DNA from 3 places in the Mesorhizobium sp. B283B1A genome. Region 1 is predicted to be linked to each of the others. Evidence: predicted binding sites of a transcription regulator. Region 1 holds the regulator's gene; each other region holds the start of a gene.
What was found. Region 1 encodes PhoB, which activates phosphate uptake and scavenging genes when phosphate is short. Its sites were predicted from a motif close to TGTCATNNANCTGTCAT; they were not measured.

Region 1 (7,646 bases):
GCCTTCAGAAACCGGGCGACCGCGCCTAGTTCCGATGCCCGCGCGGTGTCGGCCGGTGCATTTGAGGTCGTGTCGGTCATGAAATCCTCCCGCCGGCTTGCCGTCTGACGCGGATGCCGGAATAGAGCCTGGAAGCTACCCGCCCGCGGCGGAAACACAAATCTTCTTGAAAAAACGCCGCGGCCTGGCAGCCGCGGCGTTTCATTGTCTGACGTCTTCGGATCAGTTGCAGGCCGCGACGCTGCCGGCGGCGACGCCTGCACAGACCTCGTCCTTCTTGATCCAGCCGGCGTCGATGACCACGTTGAGATTGTCCTTGGTGATCGCAACCGGTGTCAGGAACAGCGACTTGACGGTGTTGCCGCCAGGCGTCGTGAAGTCCTTCGCACCGGCAATGTCGGCCATCTTCTTGCCGTCGGCCAGTTGCGAGGCGATCTCGGCCGCGTTCTTGCCGAGCTCGCGCGCGTCCTTCCACACCGACACGGTCTGGGTGCCGAGCGCGATGCGGTTGAGTGCCGCATGGTCGCCGTCCTGGCCGGACACCGGCACGGTGCCGGCAAGGCCTTGCGCCGTCAGCGCCGCGACGACGCCGCCTGCGGTGCCGTCATTGGCCGCGACCACCGCGTCGACCTTGTTGTCATTGGCGGTCAGGAACTGTTCCATGTTCTTCTGGGCGTTGGCGGGCAGCCAGCCGTCCGTATAGGCCTCGCCGACATTCTTGATCTTGCCGCTGTCGATGGCTTCCTTGAGCACTTCCATCGAGCCCGAGAACAGGAAGTCGGCATTCGGATCGGCACCCGAGCCCTTGATGAAGACGTAGTTGCCTTCCGGCTTGGCCTTGAACACCGCGCTGGCCTGCAAGCGACCGACTTCCTTGTTGTCGAAGGTCAGGTAGAAGACGTCCTTGTTCTCGATCAGGCGGTCATAGCCGACGACCGGAATGCCTTCGTCCAATGCCTTCTGCACCGCCGGGCCGATGGCCGAGGCGTCCTGCGCCAGGATGATCAGCGAATTGGCGCCTTGCGAGATCAGGCTTTCGACATCGGTGAGCTGCTTGCCGGGATTGGACTGCGCGTCGGCGGAGATGTACTTGTCGCCGGCGGCCTCGATCGCTTTTTTCATCGCGGCCTCGTCGGTCTTCCAGCGCTCTTCCTGGAAGTTGGACCAGGAAACACCGATGACCTTGTCCTTCGCCTGCGCGACCGACGCAAGCGTCAGCGACATGGCGACACCCGCCAGGATGGCGGCTGTGAATTTCTTCATGATATTCCTCCCTGCGCCGCGTATGGCGCGACCAAACTGACCCTAAGGCCGGCACAAAGGCCCTATTTTTTCGAGCCTCGAAAAAACACTGGTCCATCGCCGGAACACTGTCAACAATGATTCTGATGGATTTTGAGGTGCCGCGGACTTTTTTTCGAGCTCCGGAATAAATAATGACAGCGTGCGGCGCTTCTGCCAGTATTTGGCGGCTTCGCTGGCGGCCTTCGGGAGGCACGAAAGGCCGCGGCGACCGGGAGGATGTGGGTGAACATGTCGGTCGGAATCCGCCACGACGATCTGCGCCGGCGCAACCGCGCCATGGTGATCTCGGCCGTGCGCCGTGCCGGTCAGCCTTCGCGCACCGAGATCGCCGCCACCACCGGCCTCAGCCACTCGACCATCTCGGCGATCTCCTCCGACCTGATCGGCGAAGGCGTCCTGACCGAGGGCAAGCCGAGCGAGGCCGGGTCGCTGAAACGCGGTCGACCGCAGGTCGGCCTCACACTCAACCCGGAGGCGGCGGCGGTGATGACCGTGGTGCTGTCGCTGAATTTCCTGTCGGTCGCCGTCATCGACTATGCCGGCCAGGTGATATCGGAGGAACAGCGCCGGCTGGACACGCTGACCATGTCGCGCGAGGCGCTGATCGGCGAATGCGTCGCCATCGTGCGGCGCCGCATCGACGATCCCGACATCGATGTCCGCAGCGTCGCCCGCATCGCACTGGCCATCCAGGGCATCACCGATACCGAGGCGCGCGCCATGCTGTGGTCGCCGATCACGCCGCAGACCGACATCGCGTTCGCCGACATATTCGAGGCCGAGTTCGGCATCCCCGCCACCATGGAAAACGACTGCAACATGATGGCGGTGGCGCTGCGCTGGCGCGATCCCGAGCGCTACCGCGACGACTTCATCGCCATTCTGCTGTCTCACGGCATCGGCATGGGCCTTGTGCTGAAGGGCCAACTGTTCACCGGCACCCACTCGTCGGGTGGCGAATTCGGCCACATGATCCACCGGCCGGACGGCGCACTCTGCCGCTGCGGACGGCGCGGCTGCGTCGAGGCCTATGCCGGCAACTACGCCATCTGGCGCAACGCGAGACAGCTTGGCGAGGACACCGAACCGGTCGACGTCAGCGACGCCGACATGCGGGCGCTGGCGGCCTCGGCGCGCGACAAGGACGGACCGGAGCGCCAGGCCTATCGCAGGGCCGGCGAGGCACTCGGCTATGGCCTCGGCAGCCTGTTCGCGCTGATCGATCCCGCCCCCGTCGCCATTGTCGGCGTCAGCGCCGCCGCCTTCGACCTGATCGAGCCGGCCTTGCGCGAGGCGATTGCCCAGACCGCCGGCGGCCAGCACTCGAAATCGATCTCTTTCGACACCGAGCCTAACGAACTGCCGCTGATCCGCGAAGGCTGCGCCATGCGCGCACTGACCTTCGTCGACCAGGAAATTTTCGCGCCGGGCGTGCAGGCGAGAGCAGGCGCGGCTGGGAAGAACGTGGCGTGAAATCGAAGCCATCGTAACATCCGTGGGTTGGACAAAGCCTCACGACTTCGTCATCCCTGGGCGGAGCAGGAGCGAATCTCCGTCGCGGAGACCCTGGGATCCATGCCGCGACCTTGGCCACGGAGTGCAGCGGAGCAGAATTCCGCGCCGAGGCAACGCTTCGAAGTCGCGGCATGGATCCTCGGGTCTACGCCGCGTCGCTTCGCTCCTTGCTCCGCCCGTGGATGACGAAGCAATGGACGTTTTCGCCAATCGCCAAGGTAAAGCGATCCGGCTTAAGCACGAAATCCGACTTTCTAACCTTCCGCGCCGAAGAACCTAATCTTCCCGGATCGCGTAGCCCGCCCCACGAATCGTGCGGATCACATCCGGCATGCGGCCGTTGTTGACCGCCTTGCGCAGGCGCCCGACATGCACGTCGACGGTGCGCTCGTCGATGTAGATCGTCTCGCCCCAGACATTGTCGAGCAGCTGGCTGCGCGAGAACACGCGACCGGGATGGCGCATCATGAATTCGAGCAGGCGGAACTCGGTCGGTCCGAGCCGGATCTCGCTCTTCTTGCGGTAGACGCGGTGCGATTCGCGGTCGAGCACGATATCGCCGACCTTGAGCACGCTGGACAGCACTTCAGGTTTAGCGCGGCGCAGCAGCGCCTTGACGCGTGCCATGAATTCCGGCGTCGAGAACGGCTTGACCAGATAGTCGTCGGCGCCGGTCGACAGGCCGCGCACGCGGTCGCTCTCCTCGCCCCGCGCGGTCAGCATGATGATCGGCAGCCGCTCGGTCTCGGGCCGCATCCGCAGGCGCCGGCAGAGTTCGATGCCGGACACCGCCGGTACCATCCAGTCGAGCACCAGAAGGTCGGGCACGTTCTCCTGCAGGCGGATCTCCGCCTCATCGCCGCGCGTCACCACCTCGACTTGGTAGCCCTCGGATTCCAGATTGTAGCGGAGCAGCACCCCTAGCGGCTCCTCATCCTCCACCACCATGATGCGTGGCGCGATCATCGGCTGGTCACCCCTGCTATGCCGCCGGCGCCGACATCGCGGTTTCGTCCTGCTTCGGGCGATTGGCGGGCAGCTGCGTGCCGGTCAGCACATAATACGCATTCTCGGCGATGTTGGTCACGTGGTCGCCGATGCGTTCGAGGTTCTTGGCACAGAACAGAAGATGCGTGCAGGCGGTGATGTTGCGCGGATCTTCCATCATGTAGGTCAGCAGTTCGCGGAACACCGAAGTGTATTTGACGTCGATACGCTCGTCGTCGGCGCGCAGCTTGGCCAGTGCGGCGGCATCGCGCGCCGCATATTCCTCGATAACACCTTGAACCTGGATCAGCACCAGCTGCGCCATCGCGTCGATGGAGTGCGACAGGTCGCGCGGCGTGGCGGAGAGCCCGACCGTGCCGACGCGCTTGGCGATGTTCTTGGCAAGGTCGCCGATGCGTTCGAGATCGCCGGCCATGCGGATCGAGCCGACGACGTGGCGCAGATCGTCGGCCATCGGCTGGCGCTTTGCGATCAACGTGATGGCGCGGTCGTCCAGCTCGCGCTGGCGCGCATCCATGATCGCGTCATCGGAGACGACGCGTTGGGCGAGCGCATTGTCGGAGTTCAGCAGCGCCTTGGTGGCACCGCCGACCATCGAGCCGGCGAGGTCGCCCATGTCGCTGATCAGCCTGCTGATCTGTCCGAGATCTTCATCGAAGGCTGCAACCGTGTGTTCGGCCATGATCCTGGTCCTCGTATGCGTGATCAGCCGAAGCGGCCGGTGATGTAGTCCTGCGTGCGCTTTTCGCGGGGCGACGTGAAGATCTTCTCCGTCTTGTCGAACTCGACCAGTTCGCCCAGATACATGAAGGCCGTCTGCTTCGACACGCGCGCCGCCTGCTGCATGTTGTGGGTGACGATGACGATCGTGTAGTCGGCCTGCAATTCGTCGATCAGCTCCTCGATCTTGGCGGTCGACAGCGGATCGAGCGCCGAGGCCGGCTCGTCGAGCAGGATGACTTCCGGCTTCACCGCCACGGTACGGGCAATGCAGAGCCGCTGCTGCTGGCCGCCCGAAAGGCTGAGGCCGCTGGCATTGAGCTTGTCCTTGACCTCGGTCCAGAGTGCTGCGCGCTTCAGCGCCTGTTCGACGCGGCCGTCCATCTCGGCCTTGCTGATCTTCTCATAGAGCCTGACACCGAAGGCGATGTTCTCATAGATCGACATCGGGAACGGCGTCGGCTTTTGGAACACCATGCCGATCTTGGTGCGCAACAGGTTGAGGTCCTGCGAGCGGTCGAGAACGTTCTTGCCGTCGAGCAGCACCTGGCCCTCGGCTGTCTGCCTGGGATAGAGCTCGTAGATGCGGTTGAAGACGCGCAGCAGCGTCGACTTTCCGCAGCCCGACGGTCCGATGAAGGCGGTGACGCTGCGTTCGGGCAGCGACAGCGTGATGTCCTTCAGCGCCTTCGACTGGCCGTAGTAGAAATTGAGGTTCTTGACCTCGATCTTTGCCTTGGCGGCTGCCTCGGCGGCGATCGTCATGTCTGGAGACAACATCTGGCTCATTTGTCCTCTCTGCGTCCGGTCAGGCTGCGCGCAAAGATGCTGAGCGCGAGAACCGTCAATGTAATTATGAGTGCGCCGGTCCAGGCCAGTTGCTGCCATTCCTCGTAGGGGCTGAGAGCGAACTGGAAGATGGTGACAGGCAGGCTGGCCATCGGCGCGTTGAGATTGCTCGACCAGAACTGGTTGTTGAGCGCGGTGAACAGCAGCGGCGCCGTCTCGCCGGAGATGCGGGCGATGGCCAGCAATATGCCGGTGACGATGCCCGAAAGCGCGGCGCGGTAGGCGACAGAACGGATGACCACCCAGCGCGGCGCGCCGATCGCGGTGCCGGCTTCGCGCAAGGCGTTGGGCACCAGATTGAGCATGTCCTCGGTGGTGCGCACGACGACGGGGATGACCAGGATCGCCAGCGCGACGGCGCCGGCGATCGCCGAGAAGTGCCCCATCGGCCGGACCATCAATTCGTAGACGAACAGGCCGATGATGATCGACGGCGCCGACAGAAGGATGTCGTTGATGAAGCGGACAATGGTAGTGAGCTTCGAAAAGCGGCCGTATTCGGCCATGTAGGTGCCGGCCAGCACACCGATCGGCGTGCCGACGATGATGCCGATGACGGTCATCACGATGCTGCCGTAGATGGCGTTGAGCAGGCCGCCGGCATCGCCGGGCGGCGGGGTCATTTGTGTGAAGACCGAAAGATTGACACCCGACAGGCCCTTGTAGAGCAGGGCGCCGAGAATGAGCGCCAGCCAGGCAAGGCCGATGCCGGCCGCGGCGACGCACAGCGTCATCATCACGCCATTCTTGCGCTTGCGGCTCTGGTGAAGCGACGTGGCTGTCGACATCGGTCAGGCTCCGGTGCGGGCGTCGATGCGCATCAGCATGTAGCGTGCGATGGCAAGGATCAGGAAAGTGATGACGAACAGGATCAGGCCGAGCGCCACCAGCGAAGACGTGTAGAGATCGCCGACCGCCTCGGTGAATTCGTTGGCGATGGTCGCCGAGATCGTCGTTGCCGGCGCAAACAGCGACGTACTGATGCGGTGGGCGTTGCCGATGACGAAGGTCACCGCCATGGTTTCGCCGAGCGCGCGGCCAAGGCCGAGCATGACGCCGCCCATGATGCCGATGCGGGTGTAGGGGATGACGACGCGGCGGGTCACTTCCCAGGTCGTGCAGCCGATGCCGTAGGCCGATTCCTTCAGCACGGGAGGCACCGTGTCGAAGACGTCCTTGGTGATCGAGGTGATGAAAGGCAGCACCATGATGGCGAGGATCATCGACGATGTCAGCAGGCCGATGCCGTAGGGCGGGCCGGCAAACAAGCTGCTGAGGCCGGGGACGCCGTGGAACACGCTGATGATGAACGGCTGCACCGTGGTCTGCAGGAACGGCGCCAGCACGAACAGGCCCCAGATGCCGTAGATGATCGAGGGAATGCCGGCGAGCAATTCCACCGCCATGCCGATCGGGCGCCGCAGCGGGCGCGGGCAAAGCTCGGTGAGGAAGATGGCGATGCCGATGCCGAGCGGCACGGCGATCAGGATGGCGATTGCCGAGGTGATGATGGTGCCGTAGATCGGCGCCAGCGCGCCAAATTTCTCCGTCACCGGATTCCAGCTTTCGCTGGTCAGGAACGAGAAGCCGAAGGTCGAGAGGGCTTGCCAAGAGCCGGCAAACAGCGAGATCGCGACGCCGCCGAGCAGCACCAGCACCAATATCGCGGCGGCGCGGGTCATTGCGTGGAAGATCGCGTCTGTCAGCGCAAACCGCCTGACGATGGCGTCGCGCGAACCTCGAATGGCTGGCAAGGCTTCCTGGACAGCGCTCATGTCAAGCTCGGCTCTTTCGAGTTGAAGGAAAAGGAGCGCCGCGGGCGCGGCGCTCCTCCAGAGATGTTACTCGCCGGCGTAGACGGGCTTGCCGTCGGCCTGGATGTCGGTCCTCCACGAAGCCTTGATCAGGTCGACGACGCTGTCGGGGATCGACACATAGTCGAGCGCCTTGGCGGTTTCCTTGCCGTCCTTGTAGGCCCAGGCGAAGAATTTCAGCGCTTCGCCGGTGGCAGCAGCGTCATCGGGAACCTTGTGGATCAGCACCCAGGTCGAAGCAGCGATCGGCCAGGTGGTGTCGCCGGGCTCGTTGGTGATGATGACGTTGAAGTTCTTGGCAGTCTTGAAGTCGGCGTTCGAAGCGGCAGCGCCGAAGGATTCGAGCGACGGCTCGACGACCTTGCCGGCTGCATTCACCATCTTTGAGTAGGACAGGTTGTTCTGCTTGGCATAGGCGTATTCGACGTAGCCGAT
Region 2 (7,646 bases), on a different contig from region 1:
CGGTACACCCCAACGACCACGTCAATATGAGCCAGTCGTCGAACGACACCTATCCGACGGCCATGCACATCGCCTGCGCCGAGCGCATCGTGCACGACCTCCTGCCGGCGCTGAAGCACCTGCACAAGGCGCTGGCCGCCAAGAGCAGGGAGTTCAACCATATCATCAAGATCGGCCGTACCCACACGCAGGATGCCACGCCGCTGACGCTGGGCCAGGAATTCTCGGGCTATGCGGCGCAGGTCGCCTCGTCGATCAAGCGCATCGAGTTGACGCTGCCCGGCCTGCAGGAGCTGGCGCAGGGCGGTACCGCCGTCGGCACCGGCCTCAACGCGCCGGTTGGCTTCGCCGAGCGGGTGGCCGACCGCATCGCCGCCATTACCGGCATCGCCTTCGTCACCGCGCCCAACAAGTTCGAGGCGCTCGCGGCGCACGATTCCATGGTGTTCTCGCACGGCGCCATCAATGCCGCTGCCGCTGCCCTGTTCAAGGTCGCCAACGACATCCGCTTCCTCGGTTCCGGGCCGCGCTCGGGCCTCGGTGAATTGTCGCTGCCGGAAAACGAACCCGGCTCGTCGATCATGCCGGGCAAGGTCAACCCGACACAGTGCGAAGCGTTGACCCAGGTCTGCGTGCAGGTGTTCGGCAACAATGCCGCCGTCACTTTCGCCGGCAGCCAGGGCCATTTCGAGCTCAACGTCTACAACCCGCTGATGGCCTACAACTTCCTGCAGTCGGTGCAGTTGCTCGCCGACGCTTCGGTCTCCTTCACCGACAATTGCGTCGTCGGCATCGAGGCTCGCGAAGACAACATCAAGGCGGCCCTCGACCGCTCGCTGATGCTGGTGACGGCGCTGGCGCCAACCATCGGCTACGACAACGCCGCCAAGATCGCCAAGACCGCGCACAAAAAGGGCACGACGCTGCGCGAGGAAGCGCTGGCCACCGGCCTAGTCAGCGAGGCCGACTATGACCGGCTGGTGCGGCCCGCGGACATGACCCATCCGGGGTGAGGTTTTCGGCGGGAAAATTTACCCCCTTCACCGCGTCATCCGACACGAATTTCGCGCGTGTCGCGCGATCGCGGAAATGTATGACCTGTGAACAATGTGTCGCCGCATAGGCGGCTTTGGTGAACAGTCGGCATCGTCTATCTGGGTGGTCATTCAACCCATTCGGAGAGCCACCATGTCCACCAACACTTCCGCCGCCGGCGCCGGCACAGCGTCCAATAGTTCTGTCACGATCCTGCTCGGCCGCATCCTGCTCGCGGTCATTTTCCTGCTTTCCGGCTTCGGCAAGCTGACTGCCATTTCCGGAACCGCTGGCTATTTCGGCGCCCTCGGGCTGCCGTTGCCAACCGTGACGGCCGTCGTTGTCGGCCTGATCGAACTGCTCGGCGGGCTCGCCATCCTCGTCGGCTTCCAGACCAGGATCGCCGCCTGGGTGCTCGCGATCTTCACGGTCGCCACCGGCCTTGTCGCCCACACCGGCTGGGCCGACCAGATGCAGATGATCCAGTTTCTCAAGAACCTCGCCATCACCGGCGGCTTCCTGCTGCTGGCTTCGTCGGGCGCCGGCGCCTACTCTATCGACGCCAAGCGCGGCTGAGTTTCCCTGTTCTGACGCAGTTCCCGAGGGAAAGCGCTATGCGCTTTTCCTCGGAATTGCTCCAAGCCTTCCCTCCCAAGCCTTGAAAATGGAAGCGGCACGGAATTTTTCGCGCCGCTTCTTCGTTGTCTCAAATAGGCGGCTCTCCGGTTTCAGCCGCAGCCTCGCAGGAGTAGACTGCCTGGCCGCCGGCTGAGCCCGATCGTGCGGCGACAAGGGAGATGGGCCATGGCTCGCAACGCATTGCTCCTGGTTTCGCGGCTGCTGTTTGCCGTGCTGTTCGTACCGTCCGGCTTCCAGGCGCTCGCCAACATCGCCGGCACCACCAATTATTTCGCCGGCCTGGGCCTGCCGCTGCCCACGCTTGCCGCCTGGGGCACGGGCCTGTTCGAGCTGATCGCCGGACTGCTGATCCTCATCGGCTTCCAGACGCGGATCGTGGCGCTGCTGCTTGCCGCCTTCTGCATCGCAGCCGGTTTCATCGGTCATTACGGCCAGGGCGCCGGCGATGCGACGCTCGCCTTCCTGCACCAGCAGATGCTGATGAAGGACATTGCGATCGCGGGCGGCTTCCTGGCGCTGGGCATGGCCGGTGCGGGCGCCTGGTCGGCCGACGGGCGCGACGCGGTTTGATATCTTCTTAGTCCCGAGCCAGGTCGACCCCCACTCCGTCTCGGCTTCGCCGAGCCACCTCTCCCCCGATCGACGGGGTAGAGGAAGGGCGCCAAGTTCTTTGGCGTTAACGCTCGTCCAGCAACGCTCCCTTCCTTTCCCTCCGGAGGGGGGAAAGGTGGCGCTGCGAAGCAGGGACGGAGTGGGGGAAGCCGGTCATCAAACGCGAAACCGCTTGCAAGGTGGCGCGATTGGGTTGATCTGATATCCGCGTGCGCTCTGGTAGACTGTGTCTATTTCACCGACATGCTCGGGCCGCCCTCGACGGCCAGCACCAGCCGGCGGTTGGTGATGCGCGCCAGTTGCGCTAGGCGCCCGGCCGGCCGTTCGCCATAGAGGTCGGCCAGGGATGCCGGCAACACCAATGCCAGCACGCCGTTGGCGCGCTGCTCCCACTTTAGCCTGGGCATGATGCCGGGCATCGAGGCCGTCAGCAGATAGACGACGCGCATCATCGCCGCCAGCACACGGGCGCGCTCCAGATAGCGCGGCGTCGCCAGCGCCTTGATTTCGGGCGCGATGGATTCGTTGAAGATGCCATCGTGGCGATAGGCGTTGGCCAAGGCCAGGAAGGCACGGCCGGGATGGTCGACGCCGAAGAAGGAGGCGTGCGCGATGATGTTGAGCGATTGCCTGCCGCGATACTCCGGATGGGCGCGCCAACCTATATCGGCCAGCAATGCGGCGGCGTGGCGGTAGCGCGCCTCGTCCTCCGTCTCATCAATGCCGAAGGCGGCAAAGGATTTTGCCGTCCAGTCGACCAGTTCATGCGAATGGGTGAGCGAGCGCGAGCGCAGCCGGGCGAGTTCCTCGGATGCCGAAATCAACGGATCGGCCTTCTGCTCGGCCTCGTCGAGCAGTGAATAGAGGAAGCCTTCGCGCACACCGAGTGCCGAGACGATGATCTTCGACGGCTGCATGGCCGCCATGATCTCCTGCAGGACGATAGAGCCGTAAGGCAGCAGCGAGCGGCGATTTTTCGATACGCCTTCAATGCCCTTGATCTTCTCGATCTCGGCTTTTGCCACCTGCTTGAGAAAGGCCGTCGCGCTCTCGGCGGATATCTCGTAGTGGTGCATGACGCCAAGCGGGTAGTTGGTCATCTCCATGTGCAGCCGGGCGAGGTTTCGCCAGGTGCCGCCGACGGCGTAGAAGGGCCGGCCCTGCCCGCCCTTCAACAGCTTGGCCCGCGCCAGTTCGTCGCGCGCGATCTTCTGCGCCTGGGTAAGCGAGTTCTTGGCCATGTCCTGCAGGCGCAGGCCACCGAGCGGCAGCGTTATGCCATCGCCGATCGCCTCGCCATTGACGTCGACCAGTTCGAGGCTGCCGCCGCCGAGATCGCCGGCGATGCCGTTGGCCGGGTGGAAGCCGGAAATGACACCGAGCGCCGAATAATAGGCCTCCTGGCGACCGCTGATGACACGAATCTCGGTCTTCAGCACCTCTTCGGCGCGGTGGATGAAATCGGGACCATTGATCGCCTCGCGGGCGGCGGCGGTGGCCAAGACATACATGTGCTCGGCGCCGGCCTGGTCGGAAAGCGCACGGAAGCGGCGGAACTCCTCCATCGAGCGTGTCACCGCCTCGGGATCGAGTTTGCCGGTCGAAACGATGCCGCGGCCAAGGCCGGCCAGCATCTTTTCGTTGAACAGCATGGTCGGCGAACGCGCCAGTCCCTCATAGACGACAAGGCGGATCGAATTCGACCCGATGTCGATGATGGACAGCGGTCGGCGGTCCTGCAGCCGGCCCTGGGAATCAGACAGCATCAGCCGGACGCTGCGGCGTTCTTCTTGCGGCGCTTGAACTGCGCGATGCGCTTGGGCGCGTGCGACTTCAGCGCGTCACCCCGTCCCGACAGGCTCGGATTGGTCATGAAATATTCCTGCGCGTTGAACGGTTCCTCGCCCTCCTCCAGCACGACGCGCCGGGAGGTTCCATCAGCCAATACGTCGAAACTTTGCTGATTGTCCATGATGTTGCCGAGCATGATCTGGCCAAGGACCTGTTCATGCACAGTTGGATTGGTGATCGGCACCATGGTCTCGACGCGGCGGTCGAGATTGCGCGGCATGAGATCGGCCGAGGAGATGTAGACGATCGCTTCGTCCGAGGGCAGGCCATAGCCATTGCCGAAGCAATAGATGCGGCTGTGCTCGAGGAACCGGCCGACGATCGACTTCACCCGGATGTTTTCCGAAAGCCCCGGAACCTGAGGCCTGAGGCAACAGATACCGCGCACGACGAGGTCGATCTCGACGCCGGCGCGGCTGGCATCATAGAGCGCATCGATGATGATCGGGTCGACAAGCGCGTTCATCTTCATCCAGATGCGAGCCGGCTTTCCTTCCAGCGCATGGGCGACTTCGGCGGAAATGTGCTTGAGGATACGGCTTCTCAGCGTGAAAGGCGAGATCGCCAGCCGCATTTCGTCGGTCGGCTCAGCGTAGCCGGTGATGAAATTGAACAGCTGGGCGACGTCGCGGGCGATCGTCGGATCGGTGGTGAAGAAGGACAGGTCAGTGTAGATGCGCGCGGTGACCGGATGGTAGTTGCCGGTGCCCAGATGCACGTAGTTGCGCAGTTTGCCGTCTTCGCGGCGCACCACCAGCGACATCTTGGCGTGGGTCTTGAGTTCGAGGAAACCGAACACGACCTGCACGCCGGCGCGCTCCAGATCGCGCGCCCAGCGGATGTTGGCTTCCTCGTCGAAACGGGCCTTGAGCTCGACAAGCGCGGTCACCGACTTGCCGGCCTCGGCCGCATCGACCAGCGCGCGCACGATCGGGCTGTCGTTGGAGGTGCGGTAAAGCGTCTGCTTGATCGCCACCACCTCGGGGTCGGCCATGGCCTGGCGCAGGAACTGCACCACGACGTCGAAGGATTCATAGGGGTGGTGGACGATGATGTCCTTCTCGCGGATGGCGGCAAAACAGTCGCCACCATGCTCGCGGATGCGCTCGGGAAAGCGCGGATTGTAGGGCGTGAACTTCAAATCGTCGCGGGCGACCGCCACGATCTCGGAGATCTGGCTGAGCGCCAACGGGCCGGTGAGCACGCTGATACGGCTCGACGAGACGCCAAGCTCGCCGGCGACGAAGTCGCGCAATTCGCTGGGCATCAGCTTGTCGAATTCGATGCGGATCACCGAACCGCGGCGGCGGCGCTTCAGCGCCGTCTCGAACAGGCGCACCAGATCTTCCGATTCCTCCTCGACCTCGATGTCGCTGTCGCGGATGATGCGGAATGTGCCGGAACCCTTGACCTCATAGCCGGGGAACAGCTTGCCGATATAGAGGCCGACCGCCTCTTCCAGCGGGATGAAGCGGACATGGTGTTTGCGATCCGGAAGGCGGATGAAGCGCTTCAGCGCCACCGGCAGGCGCAAGAGCGCGCTCATCTCCTCGCCATTCTTGCGATGGCGAAGCTGCAGCGCCATCGAGAAACCGAGATTGGGAATGAACGGGAATGGATGCGCCGGGTCGATCGACAACGGGGTCAGCACCGGAAACACCTGGTCCTGGAAATGCTCTTCCAGCCAGGCCTTCTCGTCCTTGGTCAGCGCATCCCGCGTAATGGTCTCGATGCCTTCCTTGTTGAGCAGCACGGTCAGCGCCGATAGGCTCTTCTGCTGGTCTTCCTGCAGCCGCTCGACCTCGCGCAGCAGCTGTTCGAGCTGCTGTTCGGGAGTGCGCCCGTCAGGGCTCTTCAAGACGATGCCCTCGCGCACCTGGCCGGCGAGGCCGGCGACGCGGACCATGAAGAACTCGTCGAGATTGGCGGCCGAGATCGACAGGAAGCGGACGCGCTCCAGCAGCGGATGATTGGTGTTCAGCGATTCCTCGAGCACGCGGCGATTGAACTGCAACCAGGAAAATTCGCGATTGACGAAACGGTCTGGATTGCCGCCCTCCGGGCTTGCCGCCTCGACATTGATGAATTCGCTCTGCACCGGCTTCAGTTCGTTCATTGTTCCTGCTCTTCCCACCAGCTCAGCCGGTTAACCGGCTTAACTTATCCTCTGACAGGCTTTTGCGACAGTTTCATTTCATCGATCTTGCAAAGAGACCTGTTATGATCCAGATGCATGCGAGACTGCGTTAAGGAGACGACGATGGCAGGCGGTTCCATTCCCCATTTCCAGAACGATGCGGGCTTTCCGGCAATCGACATCGGTGTCAAGGAATTCATGTGCACGGGCGCCAACCCGCCTTTCGACCATCCGCATGTGTTTCTCGACATGGGTGACGACAATGAGAAGGTCTGCCCCTATTGCTCGACGCTCTACCGCTATTCGCCGAAGCTGAAGGCCACGGAAACGCTGCCGGCGGGCTGCCTTTACATCGACCAGGCCGCCTGATTCTTCCGCGACGGGCCTGATGGACGACAAGCGCTCCCGGCAAGTCGTCATCGCCGGAGCGGGCGTTGCCGGGCTGACCGCAGCACTTGCCTTCGCCGAACGCGGCTACCCCGTGCAGGTGTTCGAACAGGCGCAGCGGCTGGAGGCCGTGGGAGCCGGCATCCAGCTTTCCCCCAACGCGACACGCATCCTGCGCCAGCTCGGCGTGCTCGACCGGCTGCTGCCGGCCGCGGTGCGGCCGGAGGCCGTCGTGCTGAAGGACGCAAGGACGTTGCGCGAACTGGCGCGTGTCCCCCTCGGGCAAGCCGCCGAAGAACGCTGGGGCGCGCCTTATCTCGTCGCCCACAGAGCCGATCTGCAGAGCGCGCTGACCGCACACGTCGCCGAAAGCCCGAATATTCAGCTGGTCAAGGGTGCGCGCGTCAGCGGCTTTGCCACAGGCGACCATGGTGTGGCGGCGACGCTGGAGACGGACGGCAAGATCGTCCAGTCACAGGGCTTCCTTTTGGTCGGCGCCGACGGCGTGTGGTCATCGGTGCGCGCGGTTGTCGATCGGGCTCGGGGGGGATCGTCAAGAAGCCGTTTTTCCGGCGAACTGGCCTGGCGCACGACCGTCACCGCCGATAGCGGCGCCGGACAAGCCTTTGCCGCGATTGGGGCGGCTGATTGTGTCACGACTTTTCTGCATCCGGGATTCCACATGGTCGCCTATCCCGTCAGCAAGGGCGATGCCTTCAACCTTGTCGCCTTCACCAAAGGCGAGCGCATTGCCGAGGGTTGGTCGGGTCGTGCCGATCCCGTCATCCTCGCCAATGCAATGAGCGGCACGGCGGCAGCCCTTGCAAGACTGGTCGAAATGGCCGGCCCGTGGCTGACCTGGCCACTCCATACCGTCGACCAGAAGCAGCACTGGACGACACCAACTGGCATCGCCCTGATTGGCGACGCCGCACATGCGATGACCCCATTCGCGGCACAAGGGGCTGCCATGGCCATCGAAGAT
Region 3 (7,646 bases), on a different contig from region 1:
GCCATCTGGTGGGTAACGCCAGAAGAGGGGGCTGTCACGGAAAGGGTCATGATCGGAGATGCAAAAAGGGCGGCGTTTTCAGCGCCGCCCTTTCCGATTTCGCCGTTAGCCGCCGATGGCTGCCTTACGGGCTTCGACGATGACGTTGTAGAAGTCCGCCTTCACCGGAACGTAGCCGGTAAAATCGCCGCCTTCCACGCCTTCGAAGCAAGCCTTGTCCTTCTTGGGCAGGTCGGTGAAGAAGGCGGTCAGCTTGGCGGTCATGTCGTCGCCAAGCGCGGTGCGCACGACGAGCGGGCCGTTCGGAATCAGGCCCGAGCGCCAGACTTCGACGAAGTCGTTGGGGTCGACGGCGCCCTTGGCGACTTCCTTGTGGAAGGTGCCCGAAGTGTAGCCGTTCTTGAAGTCGCCGATGCCCGAGGAATCGTCCACGGCGACGTCGACCTTGCCGTCACGCACGGCCAGGACGTTGTTCTCGTGGCCGCCGTTGAACTGGGTCGAAGCGAAGAAGGTCTCGTTCGAAGCGCCGGTGTCCTTCGGGATCTGGGTCAGCGGGATCAGGTAGCCCGAGGTCGAATCCGGATCGGCGTAGCCGAGCTTCTTGCCCTTGGCCGATTTGATGTCGGTGATACCGGAGGACTTGAGTGCCAGGCCGATCGAATAATAGCCGGTGGCGCCGTCGGTCTGCTGGGTGGTGAGGATCGGGGTAACGGCCTTCGGGTCCTTCAGCGCGACGCTGGCGTAGCCGGAAGCGCCGAGTTCGGCGAAATCGAGCGTACCGCCGAGCAGGCCCTGGATGACGCCGTCATAGTCGGCGGCCGGGAACAGCGAGACCTTTTCGAAGCCGAATTCGGCCTTCAAATGGTCGGCCAGGCACTGGTAGTTGCGCAGCCGGTCGGTTTCGTTCTCGCCACCGAGAATGCCGACGCGGAATTCCTTCATATCGGCGGCGTGGGCCATGCTGGTGGCCATGGCGAGCACCGAAACGGCGCTGAGAACCATCTTCCTGAACATTGATATCTCTCCTGTAGGTTCCGGCCCCGCGCCGGCAGCGTTATCGATTTTGACAGGTGCCCTTGACGCGGGCGGACGATCCGAGCCGCTCTTTCTTGAACTCAGTAAGCTGGGAATGCAGGTTCGAGCGGTCCGGCGGATGCGGCGATCTTTCGCTTGAAGGCAACGCTGGTGGAGGTGATGGCCTCCGAAATCTCGCCACCATTGCTGTCGGCGCCGTAGACGAGGCGGACGGCCTCGCGGTCGAGCTCTTCCGGCGCGCCATCGAAAACGACCTTGCCGGCGGCCATGCCGATGATGCGGTTGCAATAGGTGCGGGCGGTATCCAGCGTGTGGAGGTTGGTGACGACGGTGATGCCTTCGCGTAGATTGATGTCCTGCAGCGAATCCATCACCACCTTGGCATTGAGCGGGTCGAGCGAGGCGATCGGCTCGTCGGCGAGAATTACCCTGGGCTGCTGCATCATGGCGCGGGCGATGGCGACGCGCTGCTGCTGTCCGCCCGATAGCGTTCCGGCGGGCTGCAGTGCGGTGCGGGCGATGTCGAGCCGCTCAAGGGCGGCGACGGCCTCGGCGCATTCGGCGCGGGAGAACATGCCGAAAAGGTTCGATATCGTCGAACGGTGGTTCAGCTTGCCGAGCAGCACATTGGTGAGCACGTCGAGGCGCGGCACCAGGTTGAACTGCTGGAAGATCATGGCGCAGTCGCGCTGCCAGCGCCGCAGCGGCGAGCCGCGCAACTGGGAGACCTCGGCGCCGTCAAAAAAAATCGACCCCTGGCTGGGATCGATGAGACGGTTGATCATGCGAAGAAGGGTCGATTTGCCGGCGCCGGAACGGCCGATGACGCCGACCATCTGACCCTGCGGGATCGAGATGTTGATATCGCTGACAGCGGTGTTCTTGCCAAATCGTCGGGTGACGCCGCGGATTTCGAGCGTGGCTGAGGTTGCTGGCATGGGCAGGTTCCCGTCAGGACCATGTTGATCGTCAGGCTTCTCGCCTAACGCAGCCACATGAACCTGCCGTGTCGCCTTGATGTCAGTTTTGTTACGCTCCACAGGCGCTGCGTCATGCGCCCGTTTCCGCGCGATCAGCCGAGGACCAGCAATTCCTCGAAATGCTCCATGTCGCGGAAGCTGCAGAAGGCGGGCGGCTTGATCTCGATGACCGGCGCCCGGCGCGCGAAAAGCGCCAGGCAATCGTCGAACAGCGTCTGCCATGCGGCCGCCCTGTCGTCGGCAAGACGCTGGATCTGATAGGCGAGGGTGATGTGGAAGACGTAAGCGCCGTGATCGGGGTGCCGGTACCCGAACGGCACCGCCAGGGCATCGCGCCATTGACGCATGATGCGCACGTCGTTGTCGGTCGCGCCGACAACGGTGAGGCCGGTCGGCACGATTTCGACCACCCTGATGTTGAACGGGCCGAAGCCCCGAAAATCCTTCAGCCGTTGCAGATAGAGGCGGGTCATCGCCTCGATGCTGGTGTCGAGCGGCACATCCTGAGGCCAGTAGGGCAAGCGGCGGCGATATTCGATGATGCCCTGGAACAGCGTCATGTGCAGGCTGGAGACAGGGGTGAAGGCGAGCCGGTCGGCGTCGGGCATCGCCAGCATCTTCTCGCGCACCGCAAGCACCACGGCCTGCGACGGCGAGCCGCCGACCAGATGGCTGACAACGGTGTTGCCGGGCTCGATCAGGAAGCTGCCCGAGCTGTCGTAGCGCGTGCCGAGATGCGCCGGTGGGGTCGGGTTGGAGCCGGCAAAGAATCCGGCGAGCGAGGGGCTGATTGTGTCGGGCATTGCGATCTCCTTGGGGAGATGGCCTCGTGTCCGAGTCGTGTGTCAAGGATATGAACGAGTTCCCATGACGACGATGTGAGGAGCTATCCCTCGTATTTCTCCAGGAAGGCTTCGGCAGACAGTTCCCGGAAATCGTCGAGTGAGGCACGCAGCCGAGCGTGATCCCAATCCCACCAGGCGAGTGCCTGATAGCGTTCGGCCGTTCGGCGGTCAAAGCGCTCGCGGATCGGTTTTGCCGGCACGCCGGCGACGATCGTGTAGGGGGCGACATCTTTCGATACGACGGCTCCAGCGCCAACCGCCGCGCCATCGCCGACCGTTATGCCGGGCAGGACGGTCGAGCCATGGCCGAGCCAGGTGTCGTGGCCGATGGTGACGCGCTTGGCGCGACGCTCCGCGAAGAATTCGCTCTCGTGCTCGGCGTCGTCCCAATAGTCCGAGGCGCGGTAGGTGAAGTGGTGCAGCGTCGGCCGCCACGTCGGGTGGTTGGTGGCATTGAGGCGGACGCTCGCGGCGATGTTGGCAAACTTGCCGATCGTCGCGCACCAGACGGCGCAATCCTGCATCATGTAGGAATAGTCGCCGAGTTCGCTTTCCGAAACCCGGCTGCGGTCGGCGATCTCGGTCCAGCGGCCGAGCGTAGAATTGTGCACCTCCGCTGTCGGGTGAACCAGCGGCGTCTCCGACAATTTCCTGGTCATGCGGCGAGTTTTCCCGGAGCGAAAGCGGTGACGTCGATGATGCGGTCGGCCACCGCCTCGCGCACGTCGTGGTCGTGGAAGATGCCGAGCAGGGCGACGCCATCCGCCTTCTTGGCGGCGATGAGTTCGATCACCACGTCGCGGTTCCTCGCATCGAGCGAGGCGGTCGGCTCGTCGAGCAACAGGATCGGGTGTTCGGTGATGAAGCCGCGCGCGATGTTGACGCGCTGCTGCTCGCCGCCGGAGAAGGTCGCCGGCGGCAGCGCCCAGAGTTTCTCCGGCAGGTTGAGCTGTGCCAGCAGCGCGCGCGCCTTGCCTCTTGCCGCCTCACGGTCCTCACCGCGTTCGACCAGCGGCTCGGCAACCACATCCAGCGCCGAGACGCGTGGCACGGTGCGCAGGAACTGGCTGACATAGCCGATCGTCTGCCGGCGCACGGCAAGAACGGTGCGCGGACTGGCGTTGGCGAGATCGATCAGCGCGTCATCGTGCGTGACGATGATCTGGCCCTCGTCGACGGCATAATTGCCGTAGAGCATTTTCAGGATCGAGCTCTTGCCGGCACCGGACGGGCCGCCGAGCACCGTGCATTCGCCGGCCCTGATGGAGAACGAGACACCAGCGACGACCGGCAGTTTGATGCCGTCACGCAGGTGCATGGTGAAGCTCTTGGCAACGTCGGAGACAACGAGCGGCGTCGGCATCAGAGGGTTCTCCAGTCGTTCGTTTGCGGGCCAGCGCCCCCCTCTGGCCTGCCGGCCATCTCCCCCTCAAGGGGGGAGATCGAAAGCTTTTCGGCCTCGCACATTCTCCGACGTCGAAAATTGGCGAAAACGGAAGTGACAGCCAATCTCCCCCCTTGAGGGGGAGATGGCCGGCAGGCCAGAGGGGGGTGCCTTGGCGCCATCGTCACACCTGCAAAATCGAGGAAACGAGCAACTGGGTGTAGGGCGCGCGCGGATCGTCGAGCACGCGGTCGGTGAGGCCGCTTTCGACGACGCGGCCGTCCTTCATCACCATCATGCGCTGCGACAGGAGGCGCGCCACGGCGAGGTCGTGGGTGACGACGATGGCCGCGAGACCAAGATCGGTGACCAGCCCGCGCAGGAGGTCGAGCAGGCGGGCCTGGACCGAAACATCGAGGCCACCAGTTGGCTCGTCCATGAACACCAGCCGTGGTCCGGTGACGAGATTGCGGGCGATCTGCAGGCGCTGGCGCATGCCGCCGGAGAAAGCGCGCGGCTCGTCGTCGATGCGGTCTTGCTCGATCTCGACGCGCGACAGCCAGTCGACGGCGGTGGCGCGGATCTTGCCATAGTGGCGGTCGCCGACCGCCATCAATCGTTCGCCGACATTGGCGCCGGCAGACACCGTCATGCGCAGGCCGTCGGCCGGGTTCTGATGGACGAAGCCCCAGTCGGTGCGCATCAGGAAGCGGCGCTCGGCCTCGCTCATGCGGTAGAGCTCGCGGAACTGGCCGTCGCGCATGCGGTAGCTGGCGGTGCCGGACGAGGGCAGCAGCCGCGTCGACAGGCAGTTGAGCAGCGTCGTCTTGCCGGAGCCGGATTCGCCGACCACAGCCAGGACCTCGCCCGGCCAGAGTTCGAACGAAACATTGTCGCAGCCGACGCGTGAGCCGTAGAATTTGGAGAGCGCCGAGACGCGCAGCAGTGGTTCGTCGGTCATTGCGCTGGCTCCATTTTTTCCGAGACGGAATGGGTTTCCGGAGCAAGGTGGCCGCGATGGCCGTCGGCCCGCCGCTTCTCGCAATAATCGGTGTCGGAGCAGACGAACATGTGGCCGCCATGGTCGTCGAGAATGACCTCGTCGAGATAGACATTCTCGGCCGCGCACAGCGCGCAGGGCTGGTCGAAGGTCTGGACTTCGAACGGATGATCCTCGAAGTCCAGGCTGACGACCTCGGTGAACGGCGGCACCGCGTAGATGCGCTTCTCGCGGCCGGCGCCGAACAGTTGCAGCGCCGGCGAGCGGTGCATCTTGGGATTGTCGAATTTTGGCGTCGGCGAGGGGTCCATCACATAGCGGCCCTCGACCTTGACCGGATAGGCATAGGTAGTGGCGATGCGGCCGTGCTTGGCGATGTCCTCGTAGAGCTTCACATGCATGAGCCCGTATTCCTCCAGCGCATGCATCTTGCGCGTTTCAGTCTCGCGCGGTTCGAGGAAGCGCAGCGGTTCGGGGATCGGCACCTGATAGACCAGCACCTGGCCCGCCGTCAGTGGATGCTCGGGGATGCGGTGGCGGGTCTGGATGATGGTGGCGCTGGCGGTATCGGTCGTGACGGCGACATTGGCGACCTTCTTGAAGAAGGCGCGGATGGAGACCGCGTTGGTGGTGTCGTCGGCGCCCTGGTCGATGACCTTCAGCACATCGTCGGGGCCGATGATCGAGGCGGTGACCTGGACGCCGCCGGTGCCCCAGCCATAAGGCATCGGCATTTCGCGCGAGGCGAAGGGCACCTGGTAGCCGGGGATGGCGATGCCCTTGAGGATCGCCCGGCGGATCATCCTTTTGGTCTGCTCGTCGAGATAGGCGAAGTTGTAGGTGGCGATGTCGGTCGATTGCGTCGTCATTCCGCCGCCTTCTTCTTCTCGTCCTTCGTCATCGGATTTTCGCGTGCCTCATACTCGGCGCGCATACGGCGCACGAGGTCGAGTTCGGCCTGGAAGTCGACATAGTGCGGCAGCTTCAGATGCTCGACGAAGCCGGTCGCCTGGACATTGTCTGAATGCGAAATGACGAACTCCTCGTCCTGGGCGGCGGCAACGACGTCCTCGCCCAGTTCCGAGGCGCGCAGCGCGCGGTCGCAGAGCGCCATCGCCATCGCCTTGCGCTCGCTCTGGCCGAAGACCAGACCGTAGCCGCGGGTGAATTGCGGCGGAGCCTTGGCCGAGCCCTTGAACTGGTTGACCATCTGGCATTCGGTGACGCGCACGCTGCCGAGCGGCACCGCGAAAGGCAGTTCGGGCACATCGAGCTCCAGCTCGACCTCGCCGATGCGGATTTCGCCGACAAAGGGGTGGTTGCGGGCATAGCCGCGCTGGGTGGAATAGCCGAGCGCCAGCAGGAAACCCTCGTCGCCGCGGGACAGTGCCTGCAAGCGGATGTCGCGCGCCATCGGGAATTCCAGCGGCTCACGGGTGATGTCGCCGGGAACATGATCCTGCGGCATCTCGCCATCCGGCTCGATCAGCCCTTCGCGGGCGAGGATCGCCGAGACGCGCGGCATCGCCTGCGCCTCCGTCTCGCGCTGCAGCGGCTCCGCGACATCAGTGCCGGCGGCAAGGTCCGGGTCGAGCAGCCGGTGGGTATAGTCGAAGGTCGGTCCGAGCAGCTGGCCGCCTGGCAGATCCTTGTAGGTCGCCGACACGCGCCGCTCGACCCGCATGGCCCCGGTGTCGATCGGCTTCGAGTAGCCGAAGCGCGGCAGTGTGGTGCGATAGGCGCGCACCAGGAAGATCGCCTCGATCATGTCGCCGCGCGCCTGGACGATGGCGAGCGCGGCGAGTTCGCGGTCGTAGAGCGAACCCTCGCTCATCACCCGGTCGACGCCGAGCGCCAACTGCTCGACGATCTGTTCTAGGCGAAGCGCGGGCACCGAACGGTCGCCGCGCCGGCGATCGGCAAGCAGGCTGTGGGCATTGGCAATTGCGGCCTCGCCGCCTTTTACCGCGACATACATCCTAGGCCTCCATCGTCTTGATGCGCGTCGTGCGCGGCAGGCAGGCCACGCCTTCCGACGTGGCGAGGATGATGTCGACGCCGCGCGGAAAGCGCTGATTGTTTTGCTTCCACTGCTCGACAAAATGGCGCGGCATCTGCGCCGGTGCGATCGTCGCGCTGGTTTCGATGCCGGGGCCCTCAAGCAACAGCGGGGCGCCTGAAGCAAGATCGGCTACCTGCAGGATCAGGGTGGTCGAGCGGTCGGGATAGTCCTGCGTTCCCTGCGAAAAGCCGTCGATCGCCATCATCTCGGCGGGCGTGGCGATGAAGGCGAAATGCGCATCGGCTGGCGTGTTGGCCAGCGGTGCGCCGGTGTGGAAGCCGAGCCAGGAGCCGATCGCGGCGGAGGCGTGCAAGGCGGGGTCGAGCCAGAGCGGCGTGTC

Region 2: the regulator PhoB is predicted to act here: its motif matches at 6,318-6,334, upstream of LB577_RS00515 (RNA degradosome polyphosphate kinase).
Region 3: the regulator PhoB is predicted to act here: its motif matches at 2,053-2,069, upstream of phnC (phosphonate ABC transporter ATP-binding protein).

The regions. Positions count from the first base shown of each region.
Region 1 covers NZ_JAIUIQ010000011.1:56,337-63,982, forward strand. Annotated here, with positions in the region: gene LB577_RS11690 (sugar ABC transporter permease) at 1-80, opposite strand, end outside; gene xylF (D-xylose ABC transporter substrate-binding protein) at 223-1,263, opposite strand; gene LB577_RS11700 (ROK family protein) at 1,534-2,778, shown strand; gene phoB (phosphate regulon transcriptional regulator PhoB) at 3,097-3,786, opposite strand; gene phoU (phosphate signaling complex protein PhoU) at 3,803-4,510, opposite strand; gene pstB (phosphate ABC transporter ATP-binding protein PstB) at 4,534-5,337, opposite strand; gene pstA (phosphate ABC transporter permease PstA) at 5,334-6,185, opposite strand; gene pstC (phosphate ABC transporter permease subunit PstC) at 6,189-7,172, opposite strand; gene pstS (phosphate ABC transporter substrate-binding protein PstS) at 7,239-7,646, opposite strand, start outside.
Region 2 covers NZ_JAIUIQ010000001.1:90,424-98,069, reverse strand. Annotated here, with positions in the region: gene fumC (class II fumarate hydratase) at 1-1,013, shown strand, start outside; gene LB577_RS00530 (DoxX family protein) at 1,189-1,611, shown strand; gene LB577_RS00525 (DoxX family protein) at 1,840-2,244, shown strand; gene ppx (exopolyphosphatase) at 2,517-4,052, opposite strand; gene LB577_RS00515 (RNA degradosome polyphosphate kinase) at 4,052-6,253, opposite strand; gene LB577_RS00510 (zinc-finger domain-containing protein) at 6,398-6,643, shown strand; gene LB577_RS00505 (FAD-dependent monooxygenase) at 6,663-7,646, shown strand, end outside.
Region 3 covers NZ_JAIUIQ010000016.1:115,292-122,937, reverse strand. Annotated here, with positions in the region: gene phnE (phosphonate ABC transporter, permease protein PhnE) at 1-50, opposite strand, end outside; gene phnD (phosphonate ABC transporter substrate-binding protein) at 106-1,014, opposite strand; gene phnC (phosphonate ABC transporter ATP-binding protein) at 1,116-1,973, opposite strand; gene LB577_RS16175 (DUF1868 domain-containing protein) at 2,108-2,818, opposite strand; gene LB577_RS16170 (DapH/DapD/GlmU-related protein) at 2,902-3,519, opposite strand; gene phnL (phosphonate C-P lyase system protein PhnL) at 3,516-4,223, opposite strand; gene phnK (phosphonate C-P lyase system protein PhnK) at 4,429-5,205, opposite strand; gene LB577_RS16155 (alpha-D-ribose 1-methylphosphonate 5-phosphate C-P-lyase PhnJ) at 5,202-6,113, opposite strand; gene LB577_RS16150 (carbon-phosphorus lyase complex subunit PhnI) at 6,110-7,222, opposite strand; gene phnH (phosphonate C-P lyase system protein PhnH) at 7,224-7,646, opposite strand, start outside.